Regions from separate parts of the Actinoallomurus liliacearum genome, predicted to be linked through region 1. Evidence: predicted binding sites of a transcription regulator. Region 1 holds the regulator's gene; the other holds the start of a gene.

Region 1 (9,285 bases):
TCGGATCGGTGAGCAGGCGCAGGCCGCCGATCTCCAGGACGGCCGTCGGGCCGCCCACGGCCGTGACCGTGAGACCGGAGCGCGGGTCGGCGGCAGCACCGCCCTGGAACGATCGCGAATCCGTCATTAGTCCTCCTCATGGGAAAGATCCCAGTTTTCCGTGAGACTGGAGCTTAGGGTTTCTAACGGAAAAGTGCAATGGATACCATGAGATGTATGAGTGGCGATGGGATCCCCGGCGAGCGGCGCTTTCCTGCGCTGGCGCTCGTCAACACCCGTATTCAGCGGTCCGGTGTGCCCGAGGACCTCCTGGCGGACGCGGCCGCCGTCCATGACTGGCTCGCCCGACGCGACCTGATTCCCGCCGACGCCGGCGTGGACGAGGTGCAGGCGGCCGCGGTGCGGGCGTTCCGGGAGTCCCTGCGCGAGCTGCTGTCGGCGCGGGAGGGGGCGTCCGCGCCGCCGCCCGGGGACCTGGCGGCGCTGAACGCCGCGCTCGCCGCTCCGACGGTGACCTGGGACGACGGCGGGCCGAGGCGCGTACGGCGGCCCGGTCCCGATGAGGTCAAGGGTGCGCTGGCCGACCTCGCCGCGAACGCCGTCGACCTGCTCACCGGGGCGGAGGCGGCGTCTCTGGCCTCCTGCGGTGCCCATGGGTGCATCCGCTTCTTCGTTCGGACCCATGCCGCGCGCCAGTGGTGCTCGAACCGGTGCGGTGACCGGGTTCGCGCCGCACGGCACTACGCACGCCGCCGCGCGGCCGCCGACTCCTGACTCATGCCGCCGCGGACCGTCTTCGCCGACTGCCCCCTCAGGAGGCGGGGCACGGCGGGTGAGGGAAGCTCGCGGGGGAACGGGGCGGTCGGTGCGTCGGCCGTGGTCGCGGCGGGTTCCGGGCCGTCCGAAGCCGCTGTCCGGAATTTCGGGCTTGTGGATGTTCGGGTTGCGTCTTCCGATAAGGGGAATGGGTCGTGTCCGCGATGACCTAGGGAGGACCAGTGGACGCGGCCATAGCAGGGCCGGAGACGTGGGACGGCGACCCGCGGGGGCTCGACCGCGGCGCACCGGCCGAATTGACCATCATCGGGGCGATCACCCTTCCGGGTACGGAGCGTTCGGTCGCCGACGGGCGCCGGTTCGTCCGGGAGACGCTCGGCGGGCGGCACCCCGCGGCCGACGCGGTGAAGCTCAGTGTCAGCGAACTCGCCACCAACGCGGTCAAGCACACCGCGAGCGGTACGGGCGGCCAGATCACCATCAGCCTCGCCGCCGCCGACAACGCCGTCCGCGCCGAGGTGACCAACGACGGGGCCACCGGCCCGGAGCCACGGCTCGAGAACCGGCCGGAGGTGGACGCCGAGCACGGCCGGGGGCTGATCCTCATCGACACGGTGGCGGACCGGTGGGGCGTGACGCGGAGCGCCGACCGTACGACGGTCTGGGCGGAGTTCTCGTACTGACTACCGCCTCCGACGGAGTTCGTGAGGCGACGAGGGTCCCCGGCCCGCTCGGCGCCGGTCGAGGCCGGGGCACCGTCTGGGGCACCCCCGCGCTGACGGCAGACTTGAGACGTGCCCTCAACCCTGCCCGACGGAGACCCGGTCCCGAACGACGGCGCGTTGCCCGCCAGTGCCCTCGATGGCCTCGGTGACCGCCCGTTCGGCTTCTACGTGCACGTGCCGTTCTGCGTGACCCGCTGCGGCTACTGCGATTTCAACACCTACACCGCGACCGAACTGCGCGGCGCCTCCCGGGAGGCGTACGCCGACACGGCCATCGCGGAGATCCGGCTGGCCCGCCGCGTGCTCGGCGACGTCGACCTTCCCGTCCAGACGGTGTTCGTGGGAGGCGGCACGCCCACCCTGCTGCCCGCCGACGACCTCGGCCGGATCCTCGACGCGATCGACAAGGAGTTCGGCCTGGCGGCGGCCGCCGAGGTGACGACCGAGGCCAATCCGGAGACGGTCGATCCCGGCTACCTCGCACGCCTCCGCCAGGTCGGCTTCACGCGGATGTCGTTCGGGATGCAGAGCGCGCGTGAGCACGTGCTGGCCGTCCTCGACCGTACGCACACGCCCGGCAGGCCACAGCAGTGCGTCCGGTGGGCCCGGGAGGCCGGCTTCGAGCACGTCAACCTCGACCTCATCTACGGCGCGCCGGGGGAGAGCGACGCGGACTGGCAGGCCAGCCTGGACGCCGCACTGGAGGCCGGTCCCGACCACGTCTCGGCCTACGCGCTGATCGTCGAGGAGGGCACCCGGCTGGCCGCGCAGGTCCGCCGGGGACAGGTGGCCGCGCCGGACGACGACGCCATGGCCGACCGCTACCTCGCCACCGAACGGAGCCTGAGCGCCCACGGCCTGCACTGGTACGAGATCTCCAACTGGGCGGCGGACGAGGACGCCCGGTGCCGCCACAACCTCCTGTACTGGACCGGCGGCGACTGGTGGGGGATCGGTCCGGGCGCGCACAGCCACGTCGGCGGCACCCGCTGGTGGAACGTCAAGCATCCCGCCGCCTACGCCGACCGCCTCGCGTCCGGCGTCACCCCCGCGCACGCCCGCGAGGTCCTGGACACCGCCGACCGGCGGTTCGAGCGCGTCATGCTGGAGCTGCGGCTGGCCGAGGGATGCCCGCTCGACCTGCTCGACGACACCGCCGTCCGCCGCGCGGTCGCCGACGAACTCCTCGTCCCCGAGGCGTACGACGCGGGCCGCGCGGTGCTCACGCTGCGCGGACGGCTGCTGGCCGACGCGGTCGTCCGCGACCTGACCCCGTGAGGCGGACCGTCACCGGACGATGGGCCAGCAGAGCCACTTCGGGATGACGTACGGCTCGCCCTTGTTCGCCCGCAACGCGGCGATGACGAGGAAGACCACGTGCGCGACGCCGTACGCCAGCATGGCCGGGATGGCGACGATCGCGCCGATCCCGAGCGTCGCCAGGGAGACGACGAAGCCCGCGAGGATCACGAGGAAGCTGGTCACGGCGAGGTTCAGCGCCTGCGCGCCGTGAAAGCGCAGGTAGGGCGAGCCGTCCTTGCGCGCCAGATAAACGACGAGCGGCGCGACGAAGCCGACCGCGAACTGCCCGATGTAGGCGAGCATCGCCCACGTGGTCTCGTCGACCGCCGCGAAGCCCTGGCGCGGCGGCCCGTAGCCGTACGGGACCGGCGGTCCGGGATACGGGGGCCCGGGCCGATGCGGCGGCGCGCCGTAGGGCGGCGGTCCGGGCGGTCCGCCGTACGGCTGCGCGTTGGGGCCCGGCTGCGGCCCGGTCGGCGGGCCGTACGGGCCGGTGTGCGGCCCCGATTGCGGCCCGGTCGGTCCGTTGTACGGGCCGGGGCGGGGACCCGGCTGCGGCCCGTACGGACCGGGCTGTGGCCCGGAACCGGGACCCGGCTGCGGCGGTCCGAACCAGGGTCCACCGGGCGGCGGACCGTCCGGATACGCCGGTCCGCTCATGAGCGGATCCGGCGGCTCGAAGGACGGCCGAGAGTCCTGCGGCTCGGGTGGGCGCGGGTCCTGAGGTTCGGATGGCCGCGAGTCCTGCGGCTCGGGCGGGCGCGGGTCCTGAGGTTCAGACCGTTCGGACGGTTCGGAGTCTCGGGGCGCGGGAGGTCGCGGGTCCTGCGGCTCGGTCACGGGGGTCCCTAGCGAAAGATCGGCCAGGCGGCGATCGACGGCAGCCGGTACCACTCACAGCGGTTGGCGCCGATCGCGGCCTTGACGACGCAGAAGAACTCGACGGCCAGGACCGCCAGCATGACCAGCAGCCCGGTCATGCCGATGAGGTACAGCGTCGAGAACGCGAGGAGGTTGCAGACGACCATCGCGATCGACAGGTTCAGCGCCTGGACGGCGTGGAACCGCGCGAACCGCGAGGATCGGCCCCTGGCCAGGTAGACGATGGCCGGGGCGACGAAGCCGACGACGAACATCCCGACGTAGGCGGGAACGGCCCACCTCTCGTCCTCGTCGGTGACCGGCCCGCCGGGGGTCATCGGCTCGCGGCGCCGCTTCGCCGGCTTCGGCGGGGCGTGGCCGGCGCCATGCCCCGGGTGCTGCTGCGGCGCGCCGTACGGCTGTGGAGAGTATCCGCCTTGGTAACCGCCCTGACCGTACCCTCCTTGGCCGTAGCCGGCCTGGGGGTACCCCGGCTGCGGGTACGGCGCGTGCCCATGGCCTCCGTGCCCGGGACCGTACGCCTGGGCCCCGGGACCGGCGTGATGGCCAGGTCCGGAGCCGGGACGCCTGTGGCCCGGTTGCCCATAGGTCATGTGCGTGCTGCCCCTTCCGGCGGAACGTGCGAATTTCGCGGCGAACGCGCAGTTTATGAGACGCACGCCGACGCCGGATGGTTTCGCGGACCTCAGCCCGATTGCGGCACGGTGACGAAGTCGATGAGCTCCTCGACCCGCCCGAGCAGGGCGGGCTCGAGATCGGTGTACGCGCGGACCCGGCCGAGGATCGCCTGCCACACCTCGCCCGGCTCGCCCTTCCACCCGAGCGCGGCGATCACGCCTTCCTTCCAGGGGATCCCGCGCGGAACCCGCGGCCACGCGGGAATGCCCAGGACCGAGGGCTTGACGGCCTCCCAGATGTCGATGAAGGGGTGGCCGGTGACCAGGACGTACGGGGAGGAGACCTGGTCGGCGATCCGGCTCTCCTTGGATCCGGCCACGAGATGGTCGACGAGCACGCCCAGCCGGCTTTCCGGCCCCGGGCCGAACTCCGCGACGATGTCCGGGAGGTGGTCGACGCCCTCGAGGTACTCCACGACGACGCCTTCGACCCGCAGGTCGTGCCCCCAGATCTTTTCGACGAGCTCCGCGTCGTGGCGGCCCTCGACGTAGATCCGGCTCTCCCGCGCCACCCGCGCCCGCAGGTTCGGCACGGCGATCGAACCGGACGCCGAACGGGCCGGACCCGCCGCCCGTACGGGACGGACGAGCGTCACGGGCTTGCCGTCGATGAGGAACCCGGCCTTCGCCAGCGGGAAGACCCGGCGCTTGCCGAACCGGTCCTCGAGGGTCACGGCGTCCTTCTCGCAGGCGACGACCGCACCGCAGAACCCGCTCTCCGGATCCTCGGCGACCAGGCCCGGCTCGGCGGCGACCTCGGGGATCTGACCCTTCCGCGGCCGGCGCCAGTCGCCGGACAGAACGTCGTGTCCATAGTCTTTGCTCCGCACGCGTCGCACCGTACCGGTCCGGCGGCGGGCGGGGCAGCCGCTCCGGCGCGCCCGCCCAGACGCGTACCGGCCGGTTCACCCCGCGTCGAGCCGGCCACGCGTACGGGCGGCGGCTCGGGTGCGGCGCCGGGGGCGCGGAAGCCGGGCGGCGGCTATCCGGAGCCGGATCGGCGGCCCAGGTGGTCGTGGCCGCGTCGGACGGCCTCCCGGAGCGTCTCGACGGGGTAGGGCCAGCCGCCCGCGGCGAGGGCCTCCTCGACGTCCAGCCCGGCGGCGTGCGTCTCCCGCACCCGGCGGGCCACCATGTCGATCTCCTCCCGCTGCCGGACCGCGAACTCCCGATCCACCGGCGCGCCGTGACCCGGCACGAGCACGCCGTCGACGGTCCGCAGCAGGGCGGCGAGGGTGGCCGGCCACTCCAGCGGGAAGGAGTCGGCGCCGTACGCCGGCGGGCCGGACTGCTCGATCAGGTCACCGGTGAACGCGCACCGCGCGTCGGGCGCCCAGACGACCACGTCGCCGTCGGTGTGCCCCGGGCCGAAGTGCCGCAGTTCGACGACGCGGTCGCCGAGGTCGAGCTCGGCGCGGTCGGTGACGAGCCGGTCCGGCGCGAGCAGGAGATCGGTCTCGACCTTCTCCGCCCAGCCGGGGAACTCGCGCGCCAGCATGGGCCGCGCGGTCTCGGCCAGGTAGGCGGGCAGCGACGCGTGTCCCCAGCGTGCCCCGCCGGTGAACGCCGCGTTGCCGAAGCAGTGGTCGAAGTGGCCGTGGGTGTTGACGACGATGGGGTTCTGCACGCCGAGCTCGCGAAGGTCGTCGCGCAGGCGCACGCCCTGTGCCACACTCGCGCGGGTGTCGACGACGACGGCGTCCGTGGACCCGACGATGACCCCCACGGTCACGTCGAAGTCGGAATAACGGCGCTGGAAACAGCGTTCCGCAATTTCGTGCCAGGTCACAGGAGTGACTCTGCCACGCTCGACGCGAGAACGTGATCCACCGGCGTCTCCTCCTGCGTGCCCCCGAGCCGTACACTTGGCACTCAGAGGAGAAGAGTGCCAGATTGAAGGGCTGTGGACACGGGAGGTGAGTGCGTGCTCGACGACCGGAAGCTCGCTGTGCTGCGGGCCATCGTCGAAGATTACGTGTCCACCCACGAACCGGTGGGCTCGAAGACGCTGGTCGATCGGCACAACCTCGGCGTCTCGCCGGCCACGATCCGCAACGACATGGCCGTGCTGGAGGAGCAGGGATACATCGCCCAGCCCCACACCAGCGCGGGGCGCGTGCCGACCGACAAGGGATACCGGCTGTTCGTCGACCGGCTGTCCACGATCAAGCCGCTGTCCGCGGCCGAGCGACGCGCGATCGAGACGTTCCTCGCGAACGCCTACGACCTCGACGACGTCGTCAGCCGCACCGTGCGGCTGCTGGCGCAGTTGACGCGGCAGGTCGCGGTCGTGCAGTACCCCTCGCTCACGCGGTCGTCGGTGCGGCACGTCGAGCTGGTGCCGATCGCCTCAGAGCGGCTGCTGCTCGTGGTGATCACGAACACCGGCCGGGTCGAGCAGCGGGCGATCGAGACGCACGAGCCCGTGTCCGACGAGGCCATCGCGCACCTGCGGGCGCTGCTCAACGCGCGCCTGGACGGGTGCTGGCTGACCGACGTCCCCGACACCCTCGCCGACCTGCCCGAGCAGGTATCGGCCGGCGAGCGGGCGCTGGCGACGACGGTGCTGTCGGTTCTCCTCGAGAGCCTCGTGGAGAAGCACGAAGAGAAGATAATCATCGGCGGCGCGGCGAACCTCGCGCGCGCCGACTTGTCCCAGAGCCTCCGTGACGTGCTGGAGGCGCTGGAAGAACAGGTCGTCCTGATGCGGCTGCTCGGCGAGGTGGGGGACCCCTCCAGCCTCACCGTGCGGATCGGCACCGAGAACCCGCACGAGAGCCTGCGCACGACCTCGGTGGTGGCCACCGGGTACGGCGCCGGCGACCAGGCCGTGGCCCGGCTCGGCGTGCTCGGTCCGACGCGGATGGACTACCCCGGGACGATGGGAGCAGTACGCGCAGTGGCACGTTACGTCGGTCAGATTCTGGCGGGGTCGTAAGTGGCGAACGACTACTACGCGACCCTCGGGGTGCGCCGTGACGCCAGCGCGGACGAGATCAAGAAGGCGTACCGCAGACTCGCCCGTGAGCTGCATCCGGACGTCAACCCTGACCCTGCCACCCAGGAGCGGTTCAAGGAGATCACCCAGGCGTACGAGGTGCTCTCCGACCCGAAGAAGCGCGAGATGTACGACCTGGGCGCCGATCCGTTCGCCAGCGGCGCCGGGGCGGGAGCGGGCGGCTTCGGCGCCGGGTTCCCGTTCAGCGACATCATGGACGCCTTCTTCGGCACCGCGACCCAGCGAGGGCCGCGCAGCCGGGCACGGCGGGGCCGCAACGGCACCGTCCGGGTGGAGCTCGACCTGTCCGAGACGGCGTTCGGCACCACGCGTGAGCTGACGGTCGACACCGCGGTGGTCTGCGACACCTGCTCGGGCTCCGGCACGGCCCCCGGCACGCACCCTGAGACGTGCGACATGTGTCACGGCCGCGGCGAGGTCCAGCAGGTCACCCGGTCGTTCCTCGGCCAGGTGATGACCTCCCGCGCCTGCCCGCAGTGCGGCGGCTACGGCACCACGATCCGTACGCCCTGCACGGAGTGCTCCGGTGACGGACGGGTTCGCACCCGCCGCACGATCAAGGTCCGCATTCCCGCCGGCGTCGAGAACGGCACCCACATCCAGCTCGCCGGCGAGGGCGAGGTCGGCCCCGGCGGCGGCCCGGCCGGCGACCTGTTCCTCGAGATCGTGGAGCTCCCGCACGCGATCTTCGAGCGGGAGGGCGACGACCTGCACTGCACCGTCCAGGTGCCGATGACGGCGGCCGCGCTCGGCACGTCGCTGACCGTCGAGACCCTGGACGGCCCCGAGGAGATCGACATCCGGCCCGGCACCCAGTCCGGCCAGGTCATCCCGATGTACGGCCGGGGCGTCAAGCACCTCAACGAGAGCGGTCGCGGCGACCTGATGATCCATGTGAACATCGAGACGCCCACCAAGCTCGACGAGGAGCAGGAGGAGCTGCTGCGCAAGCTGGCGAGCCTGCGCGGCGAGGAGCGTCCGCCGGGCAAGTTCGCCCCGGGCCAGCAGGGCTTCTTCTCCCGTCTCCGCGACGCCTTCAACGGCCGCTGACCCTTCGCCGAGGCCCCCGCTCCCGACACCGGGAGCGGGGGCCTTCGCTCACCCGTCCGCCGACCGTGCCTGCCCGGCTGGTCGTGCCTGCTCCGTGGGCTCGGTCCGATCGGTCGGTTCTGTCCGCTTCCCCGGCTCGGCCCGCTTCGCCGGGGCGCGCATGAGCGCCGCGCCGCCGCCCGCCGCGACGATCAGCCCGGTCGCGAGCCCGAAGGCCAGCCCGGCCGCGTGCGGCGAAGCGGCGCCGGACGTACCGCCCGCGCGGGTGCCGGTCGTCAGGGAGTGGAAGAAGACGGTGCCGAGGAGCGCGATACCAAGGGTGCCGCCGAACTGCTGCACGGCGTTGAGCAGACCGGCGGCCGAGCCGATCTCGTGCGGGCGTACCCGGGTGAGGGCGGTGGTGAAGAACGGCACCGTGAACAGTCCGTTCCCGACGCCGCAGAGCGTGAGCGCCATCGGCAGGAAGACGGGGTACGCCCCCGCCCGCGCGGCGGCGTATGCGGCGATGGCGGACACGAGACCGGCGAGCATGACGGCCAGCCCGACGAACATCATGCGCGCCCCGTACCGGGGCACCAGGCGAGTCCCCGACGCCCAAGAGGAGACCGCCATTCCGCACGACCACGGCAGCAGCGTGAGCCCGGCGGTGAGAACGTCCTCGCCCAGGCCGACCTGCACCTGGACCACGACGACCAGCATCAGCCCGTTCATCACCGCGAAGAACAACGTCGAGGTCGCCAGCGCCGCGGGAAAGGCCCGATCGCGGAAGAGGCTCGGCTCGACCAGCGGCCGGCGGCCGCGCCGGGCGACGTACCGCTGCTGGACCCCGAATCCCACCAGGACCACGACCCCG
Region 2 (9,285 bases), on a different contig from region 1:
TCGTCGGGGATCGGGGAGACCCGCAGGGTCCGGCCGGAGCCCTCGTCACCGGTCCGGTCCGCCGGTCCCGCGTCCTGCGGGCCGCCCGAGGGCCACGCGCCCGACCCGGGGTCCGCCATCGTCGCCTCGTCCGCCCTGGCGGGAGCGTCCCGCAGGGTCGCGTCGTCGGCGACGGACATCAGCGGAACGCTCAGCGCGGCCGCGAACGCCTCCGCGGACGGCCAGCGACGCTCCCGGTCGCCTTCGAGCGCCCGCATCACGATCTCGTCGAGGGTCGGGGGCAGGCCGCGCCGCGCCGCGCTGGGCGGTGACTGCACCGGCGCAGGGCCCGGCGGGTCCCCGGTGAGCAGGTGATACGTCAGCGCGCCCAGACCGTACACGTCGGCGCGGACGTCGAGGCCGCCGCCGAACCGCGCCTGCTCCGGGGACATGTACCCCGGCGTGCCGACCGGCATCGTGAACGCGCCGGAGGCGTGCGCGAGCGCCTTGGCGAGCCCGAGGTCGGCGATGAGCAGGCGTTCACCACCGTCGGTCGTCGACTGGAACAGGATGTTCGACGGTTTCAGGTCACGGTGGATGACACCGAGCCGGTTGATCACCTCGACGCCGTGGGCGATCTCGATGGCGAGCCGCAGCGTCTCGGCGACCGAGAGCTCCCGCTCCCGCATCCGGTCGGCGAGCGTCCCCCGGTCGGCGTACGACATGACGAAGTACGGCCGGCGGTCCTCGAGCTCGCCGATGTCATGGACCCGCACCAGGCGTTCGGAGTCGGCGCGGCGCAGGATCCGGGCTTCTTCCAGGAACCGGTTGCGTACGTCAAGGTCGTCGATGAGCCCTCCGGCCAGCACTTTGATGGCCACCGGGGCGTCGAGCAGCTCGTCGTGGGCGAGCCACACGGAGGCGAATGCCCCGGATCCGAGGACACGATCGATTCGGTAACGACCGACGGCTGAAGGCATGGACACCCCCGTATCATGCCCAAAGCCGGGCGATATCGAGGGCGAGGCGGGGTCATGGCGTACGACGAGCGGACCGAGGAACTGGCGACGCGTGCTGCGGGAGGTGACCGGAACGCGTTGAACGAACTGCTCCGCGTGATCGAGCCGGACGTTCTGCGGCACTGCTCCCGGTTCCTGCCCTGCCGCCAGGATGCCGAGGAGGCCTGCCAGGACGCCCTCATGCAGGTCGCCCGCAACATCGGCCGGTTCGAAGGGCGGTCGCGGTTCAGCACGTGGCTGCACGTGGTCGTGGCCAACTCCGCGCGCTCGACGTACCGGTCGCTCAAGCGCCGCTCGGTCGAGCAGGCGGGGGAACTGCCCCAGCAGCGCCCGGACCCGCATCGTACGAGCGTCATCGCCGGATCGCGCGTCGACATCCTCGACGCGATGGAGGACCTGGAGCGGCGCAAGCCCGACCTGATCGAGGCCCTGGTGCTGCGCGACGTGTCCCAGCTGGAGTACAGCGAGATCGCCCAGCAGCTCAACCTGCCGCTCGGCACGGTGAAGTCGCGCATCCACGAGGCCCGCAAGCAGTTCCGGCAGGCGCTCGGCAACGACTACGGATCGGCCGCCCAGTCCTGAACGACGAGGACGACCGGAGCCGCCGGCTCCGGTCCTGAGGCCTCGCCCGAACTTTCCGGGAAGTACCCCCTGCGGCGTCGGGGTCTTTCCGGCTATCCCTTATCCACTTATTCGACCTGAAATAACGAAAAGTCGATCTTAGGTTAATTCTCACTTACGTTTCATTAACCTTTTTTAGCGTTCCGGCGCATGACCAAGCCGGAACGCCCCGTCTTCGTCGTCGGCTGCCCGAGGTCGGGGACCACGATGCTGCAGCTGATGCTGCACGCCCATCCGCGGATCGCCATCCCGCCCGAGAACCGCTTCGTGATGGCCGCGTACGACGAGCGCCATCGGTTCGGAGACCTGAACGACCCCGAGAACCGGCGCGCCCTGGCGCGCTGGATCGTCGAGCGGAAACAGACGCGCTTCGCGGACCTCGGACTGGACGGCCGGGCCGTGATCGAGGAGATCGTCGCCGGACCGCCGACCCTCGGCTCCGCGCTGGGCATCGTCCTGCGCGCCTACGCCGCGAGGTTCGGCAAACCCCGCTGGGGTGACAAACGGCCCGGCTACTTCCAGCGCATCCCGGCGCTGCGGCGAATGTTCCCCGACGCGCAGATCGTGCACCTGGTCCGCGACGCGCGCGACTGCGTGGCGTCGCTGAAGGAGATGGCCTGGTACAAGCTGGACGTCCAGCACGCCCTCGCCACCTGGATGGAGTCGATCGACGCGGGCGAACGCGCGGCGCGGACGCTCGGTCCCGGCGCCTACCACCGGATGTACTACGAGCGGCTGATCGCCGACCCGCAGGCCGAGCTCGCCGCCCTGTGCGCGTTCCTCGGCGAGGACTTCGACCCGGCGATGTGCGAGCCGGAAAAGGTGGCGGCCGTCGCCGTCCCCGGCCGCAAGACCTGGCACGCGCGGACCCACGGCGCGGTCAGTACGGCGCGGTCGGGCACCTGGCGGGAGCGGCTGACACCGGCCGAACTCGCCCTGTGCGAGACGGTGGCGGCCGACCGGCTGCGGGCACACGGGTACGAACCGGACGGCGCGGGCCGGCCGCCGCTGCCGGACTACACGCGCTACCTGCGCGTGGCCGCGCATCGCAGGCTCGCCGCCCGCAAGCGCGAGGCGAAGGACCTTTTGCGGCGCCGGGACGAGCCGTCCGAGGTGGCCGCCCGGCTCACGAGCGCGACCGTGTGACGGGCCTCCGGGCTCCGGCGCCGGCGCCGAGCACGAGGCTCGGGCCCGGCGCGGCGGACCGGCGCTCTTGACGGCCGACGCCGGTGGTCCCGGCGTCCGCCCGGCGCGGCGAACGCGAGGACTACGGTCGGCGGTCCAGCGTGTCGTGCTGTCCGGCGGACCGGCGGCGCGTGCGGGCTACGGTCGGTGGTCCAGGGCGTCGAGCTGCGCGGCGAACCAGCGCTGCGGCGGCAGGGCCGTCGCGGCGGCGGTCAGCCGGGCGCAGCGCTCGGCGCGCTCGGCGCGCGGCATGAGCAGTGCCTGGTTCAGGGCCTCCGCCGTCTGTGACACGTCGAACGGGTTGATCATCAACGCGTCCTCGTCGAGTTCGGCGGCGGCGCCCGCCTCGCGGGACAGCACCAGGGCACAGCCGTCCTCGGACAGCACCGGCCCCTCCTTGGCGACGAGGTTCATGCCGTCCCGGATCGGGTTCACGAGCAGGACGTCCGCCAGGCCGTACGCCGCGAGCGAGCGCGGATAGTCGTCGTTGACCTGGAGGATCAGCGGCTCCCAGCCCGCGTCGCCGAACTCGTCGGAGATCTCGGCCGCCATCCGCTGCACGGCGGCGGTGTACTCGCGGTACTCCGGCAGGTCGTGCCGCGAGGGGTAGGCGAAGGCCAGGTGCACGACCCGGCCGTGCCACTCCGGATGCTTGGCCAGCAGTTCCCGGTAGGCCGCGAGCCCCCGCACGATGTTCTTGGACAGCTCGGTGCGGTCGATCCGCACGATCAGCTTGCGATCGCCGACCTGCTCGCGCAGCGCCTGTCTGCGGGCCCGCACGTCGGGTTCGGCGGCGCGGGCGCGCAGCGACACGCCGTCGACGCCGAGCCCGTGCACGCCGACCCGGGTGACGCGCCCGGCGTGGACGACCGTACGGGCGACGCGGTCGACCTTCGCCTGCAGCACGGAGGCGCAGCAGTCGATGAACGCGTCGGCCCAGTGCTCGGCGTGGAAACCGGCGTGGTCGGCGCCGAGAACGCCTTCGAGCACCTGGCGGCCGATGTCGTCGGGCATCAGGCGGTAGTACTCCGGTGGCGCCCACGGCGTGTGCGAGAAGTGCGCGATCTTCAGGTCGGGGCGGCGCTCCCGCAGCATGCCCGGGGCGAGCGTCAGGTGGTAGTCCTGGATCGCCACCTTCGCGCCGGGCCGGGCGTCCCGGGCGAGCGCGTCGGCGAACGCCGCGTTGTACGCCTCGTACGACTGCCAGTCCCGCCGGGAGCGCGCGTCGAAGTGCGGGCTGTTCGGGGTGTCGTACAGCATGTGATGGACGAACCACAGCGTCGAGTTGGCGACGGCGTTGTACGCGCGGTGGAAGGTGCCGACCGGGATGTCCAGCATGCGGACCGCGCCGGCGCCGTACTCGTCCAGCCGCCCGTCCTCCGCCCGGCGGACCGCGGCGCGGTCGGCGTCCGACAGCGCCGCGCAGATCCACAGGATGTCCCCGTCCAGGCCGGCCATGGCCGAGACCAGACCGCCGCCGCCGCGCCGGACCGAGAGCGTGCCGTCATCGGCGAGCTTGAAGGAGACCGGTCCGCGGTTGGACGCGACCAGGACCTGCGAGTCATCCATGTGGGGAGCGTAACCGGAGGACGTGAACGGGGGGCGAGGAAGGTCCAGTGGTCGGACACTTCGGGATGACATTCCACACAGGTCTCACTCCGGACCGGCCGGGCATGTCACCCCGCTGAATCCGCACGTGGGCAGGGCCTGGCGACGACGCGCCCCCGGACGGGAGCGGGCCGGAACCGGCCGTGCCGGCGTCTCGCGACCTGAGACGCGCTTGGCGGAGAACCGGTCAGTCACGTATACAAGTCGTCAGACGACAACTTAATAACGCTCATCCAGAGGGGTGGAGGGACCGGCCCGTTGAAGCCCCGGCAACCCTCCCGGACATGCGGTTCACAGCGTGCGACGACGCGTCGCCGACTCGCCCCAGCGAGGCCGCCCGGGACAGGTGCCAACTCCGGCTCGTGACCAAGGTGGCACGGGAAAGATGAGGAGAAAGGCCTCGCTTCATGTCGCAGACCGCCGCCCGAAACCTCGGCCCCGCGACCGCATTGACGTGCCGTGAATGCGGACAGTCCTACGATCTGGGCCCTCGCTACGCCTGTGAGCTGTGTTTCGGTCCCCTTGAGGTCTCCTACGACCACACCGGCGTGACCCGGGAGCAGATCGAGTCCGGGCCGCGCAACATCTGGCGTTACCGGGGCCTGCTGCCGGTTCCGACGAACGTCATCGACACGCCGAACACCGAGCCCGGCTTCACCCGCCTCGTACGCGCCGACAACCTCGCCGAGTCGCTGGGCCTGCGGTCGCTGTGGGTCAAGGACGACAGCGGGAACCCCACCCACTCCTTCAAGGACCGCGTGGTGGCGGTCGCGCTCGCCGCCGCCCGTGAGCTGGGTTTCAAGGTGCTGGCCTGCCCGTCCACCGGCAACCTCGCCAACGCGGTCGCGGCCGCGGCGGCGCGCGCCGGCATCCGCAGCGCCGTCTTCGTGCCCTCCGACCTCGAGAGCCAGAAGATCATCACGACGGCGGTGTACGGCGGGACGTTCGTCACCGTCGACGGCAACTACGACGACGTCAACCGGCTGGCCTCCGAGCTCGCCGGTGAGCAGGAGGACTGGGCGTTCGTCAACGTGAACGTGCGGCCGTACTACGCCGAGGGTTCCAAGACCATCGGGTACGAGATCGCCGAGCAGCTCGGCTGGCGGCTGCCCGAGCAGATCGTGGTCCCGGTCGCGTCCGGCTCGCAGCTCACGAAGATCGACAAGGCGTTCCAGGAGTTCATCAAGCTCGGCCTGGTCGAGGACCGGCCGTACAAGATCTTCGGCGCCCAGGCGACCGGCTGCTCGCCCGTCTCGGCCGCGTTCAAGGCCGGCCACGACGTCGTGCAGCCCGTCAAGCCCTCGACCATCGCCAAGTCCCTCGCGATCGGCAACCCGGCCGACGGGCCGTACGTCCTCGACGCCGTGCGCCGCACCGGAGGGGCCGTCGAGGACGTCTCGGACGAAGAGGTCGTCGACAGCATCGGACTGCTCGCCCGCACCGAGGGCATCTTCGGTGAGACGGCGGGCGGTGTGACGCTGGGCGCGCTGCGCAAGCTCCTGTCGACCGGTGTGCTCGACCCCGACGCCGAGACCGTGTTCATCAACTCCGGCGACGGTCTCAAGACTCTGGACGCGGTGGCCCCGGTCGCCAAGCCGTCCGCGAACATCGCCCCGACCCTCGAGGCATTCCGAAAGGCAGGTCTGGCGTGAGCTCGATCAGTGTCCGCATCCCGACGATCCTGCGCAGCTACACGGGCGGCGAGGCCGAGGTGAAGGCGACGGGATCGACCGTGCGCGAGGTCGTCGCCGACCTGGAGGCCAACTACTCCGGCATCGCCGCCCGCATCCTCGACGACAACGGCAGGATCCGGCGGTTCGTCAACGTGTACGTGGGCGAGGAGGACGTGCGGTTCGCCGACGGCCTCGACACGCCCACGCCCGACGGCGCCCAGATCTCCATCATCCCGGCCGTCGCCGGCGGCTGAGCCGCTGAACCTGCGGTTGAACCGCGGAGTTCGCGGCCGATCTGCTGATCCGTCGAACCTGCGGCTGAGCTGCGGAACCCGCGGCCGTCGTCCCGGGCGGCGACGGCGCTCACGGGTGACACCCCGTGAGCGAGAGTCCCCGCGATCCCCGGTGCTCACCGAGTCCATCGACTCGGTGAGCACCGGGGATCGTGCGTTGGGCCGCCGAAATGTCGGACTCGAGGTGCTCTGCTCCACGCTCCTGAGCGGGAATTGCGTTTTCCTTATCCGGATTTTTGGACATCGGCGGTTAGTTCCGGTTCGGGGATCCCGACTTTTGACCAGCATCGGCCGCCCGCACTTCTGGGGTAAAGGCTGTTCCACGGACGGTAGCCGTGTGTAGGGTCGGCGATGGCCGCCGCAGCCGAGTCGGCGGGCGATCGACGGGTTCCGCAGTGGTCCGCGGGCTCGAATCAGTAACCGTGACCAATGGTTGCGGGAATTGCCCTGGTGGGAGTTGTTTGGAATGGCGCAAGGCACCGTCAAATGGTTCAACGCGGACAAAGGCTACGGCTTCATCGCGGTCGACGGTGGCAGGGATGTGTTCGTGCACTACTCGGCCATCGTCGCGGATGGCTACCGCAGCCTCGAGCAGGGGCAGCGGGTCGAGTTCGAGATCACGCAGAGCGACCGCGGACCGCAGGCGGACGCGGTTCGGGCGCTCTAAGTCCCATAGCCTGACGGAGGCCCGGCGCTTCGGCGCCGGGCCTCCGGCCGTGGAGCACGCTCCGGCGACCGCCGCCCCGCCCCGGGCCTTCGGGCGCACACCCGCGCCGCCTGGATCGCACCCTGGCTCGCCGGCCGCCGGGATCGTCCCTTCACCCCTCGTCCGGCGTGCGTCCTCCCCGTACGACCACACGCCTTCTCGCCTCGGCCTATACGGGTGAAGCCGCATTGGCGAGATGTTCACCCTGGTGAGGGTCGACTCCGCTTGCACTCTCAGGGGGAGAGTGCTAAACAAGCGGTTGGCACTCTAGTATTGAGAGTGCCAACCAAGTGATCGAGGCGATGAGGCCTCGCATCCGGCGACGGAATGGAAGTCGTCGGGTGGGGTCGTCCGTCGCGGGCGTCGACTCGATCCGCGTGAAAGCCACCCCGTTCCGGGAGGATCTGGAGCCTATGGCTGCAAAGATGATCGCGTTCGACGAGGACGCGCGACGCGGCCTCGAGCGCGGCATGAACCAGCTTGCCGACGCCGTGAAGGTGACCCTCGGTCCCAAGGGCCGTAACGTCGTTCTGGAGAAGAAGTGGGGCGCTCCCACGATCACCAACGACGGTGTCTCCATCGCCAAGGAGATCGAGCTCGAGGACCCGTGGGAGAAGATCGGGGCCGAGCTCGTCAAAGAGGTCGCGAAGAAGACCGACGACGTAGCCGGTGACGGCACGACGACGGCGACCGTGCTGGCCCAGGCGCTGGTCCGTGAGGGCCTGCGCAACGTGGCCGCCGGCGCCAACCCGATGTCCCTGAAGCGGGGCATCGAGTCGGCGGTGGAGCGCGTCAGCGAGCAGCTGTCCCACATCGCCAAGGACGTCGAGACCAAGGAGCAGATCGCCTCCACGGCCTCGATCTCCGCCGGCGACACCTCGATCGGCGAGATGATCGCCGAGGCGATGGACAAGGTCGGCAAGGAAGGCGTCATCACGGTCGAGGAGAGCCAGACCTTCGGTCTGGAGCTCGAGCTGACCGAGGGCATGCGCTTCGACAAGGGCTACATCTCGCACTACTTCGTGACGGACCCGGAGCGTATGGAGGCCGTCTTCGACGACCCGTACATCCTGATCGTCAGCTCGAAGATCTCGGCGAACAAGGACCTGGTTCCGGTTCTGGAGCAGGTCATGCAGGCCGGCAAGCCGCTGGTCATCATCGCCGAGGACGTCGAGGGCGAGGCCCTGGCGACCCTGGTCGTCAACAAGATTCGCGGTGTCTTCAAGTCCGTCGCCGTCAAGGCCCCGGGCTTCGGCGACCGCCGCAAGGCCATGCTGCAGGACATCGCGATCCTGACCGGTGGCCAGGTCATCAGCGAGGACATCGGCCTCAAGCTGGAGAACACCACGCTGGACATGCTCGGCCAGGCCAAGCGCATCGTGGTGACCAAGGACGAGACCACGGTCATCGATGGCGCCGGTAACCCCGACGACATCTCCGGCCGGGTCAACGAGATCCGCGCGGAGATCGAGAACTCCGACTCCGACTACGACCGCGAGAAGCTCCAGGAGCGTCTCGCCAAGCTGGCCGGCGGCGTGGCCGTCATCAAGGCCGGCGCGGCGACCGAGGTCGAGCTGAAGGAGCGCAAGCACCGCATCGAGGACGCCGTGCGCAACGCGAAGGCGGCCGTCGAGGAGGGCATCGTCCCCGGCGGTGGCGTGGCGCTGCTGCAGGCGAGCGTCAGGGCGTTCGAGAAGACCGACCTTGAGGGCGACGAGGCGACCGGTGCGCAGATCGTGCGCCGTGCGCTGGAGGAGCCGCTGAAGCAGATCGCGGTGAACGCCGGCCTCGAGGGCGGCGTCGTGGCGGAGAAGGTTCGCAACCTCGAGCCGGGCTTCGGCCTGAACGCCGCGACCGGCGAGTACGTCAACATGTTCGACTCGGGCATCATCGACCCGGCGAAGGTGACGCGCTCGGCGCTGCAGAACGCCGCGTCCATCGCGGCGCTGTTCCTCACCACCGAGGCGGTCATCGCCGAGAAGCCGGAGAAGGAGAAGGCTCCGGCCGGCGCTCCCGACGGTGGCATGGGCGGCATGGACTTCTGAGTCCACTCGCTTGAGGGGCGGTTCCCGGTGCTGGAACCGCCCCTTTCGCATGCCCAGGGCTCGGCCGCCGCTTCGTGGGCAGGCACCGCCCGCGATCAGCGTTTCAGGAGTCTGCTGTCGAATCCGGCGTCCACAGGCCGATGGTAGGCGGCGGTC

What was found. Region 1 encodes HrcA, which represses chaperone genes, less so after heat shock. Its sites were predicted from a motif close to TTGGCACTCTCNNNNNGAGAGTGCCAA; they were not measured.
Region 2: the regulator HrcA is predicted to act here: its motif matches at 7,344-7,370, upstream of groL (chaperonin GroEL).

Annotation. Positions count from the first base shown of each region.
Region 1 is NZ_BAABHJ010000023.1:450,695-459,979, forward strand. Features, by position in the region: gene ABD978_RS30185 (MBL fold metallo-hydrolase) at 1-127, opposite strand, end outside; gene ABD978_RS30190 (CGNR zinc finger domain-containing protein) at 217-774, shown strand; gene ABD978_RS30195 (ATP-binding protein) at 999-1,460, shown strand; gene hemW (radical SAM family heme chaperone HemW) at 1,572-2,780, shown strand; gene ABD978_RS30205 (DUF4870 domain-containing protein) at 2,790-3,464, opposite strand; gene ABD978_RS30210 (DUF4870 domain-containing protein) at 3,653-4,279, opposite strand; gene ABD978_RS30215 (DUF3097 domain-containing protein) at 4,372-5,193, opposite strand; gene ABD978_RS30220 (MBL fold metallo-hydrolase) at 5,346-6,152, opposite strand; gene hrcA (heat-inducible transcriptional repressor HrcA) at 6,288-7,301, shown strand; gene dnaJ (molecular chaperone DnaJ) at 7,302-8,432, shown strand; gene ABD978_RS30235 (MFS transporter) at 8,481-9,285, opposite strand, start outside.
Region 2 is NZ_BAABHJ010000008.1:766,171-775,455, reverse strand. Features, by position in the region: gene ABD978_RS18390 (serine/threonine-protein kinase) at 1-959, opposite strand, end outside; gene ABD978_RS18385 (RNA polymerase sigma factor) at 1,014-1,580, shown strand; gene ABD978_RS18380 (sulfotransferase family protein) at 1,770-2,765, shown strand; gene ABD978_RS18375 (alpha,alpha-trehalose-phosphate synthase (UDP-forming)) at 2,943-4,373, opposite strand; SAM riboswitch class I at 4,639-4,804, shown strand; gene thrC (threonine synthase) at 4,820-6,064, shown strand; gene ABD978_RS18365 (MoaD/ThiS family protein) at 6,061-6,339, shown strand; gene ABD978_RS18360 (cold-shock protein) at 6,845-7,045, shown strand; gene groL (chaperonin GroEL) at 7,498-9,129, shown strand; gene ABD978_RS18350 (hypothetical protein) at 9,225-9,285, opposite strand, start outside.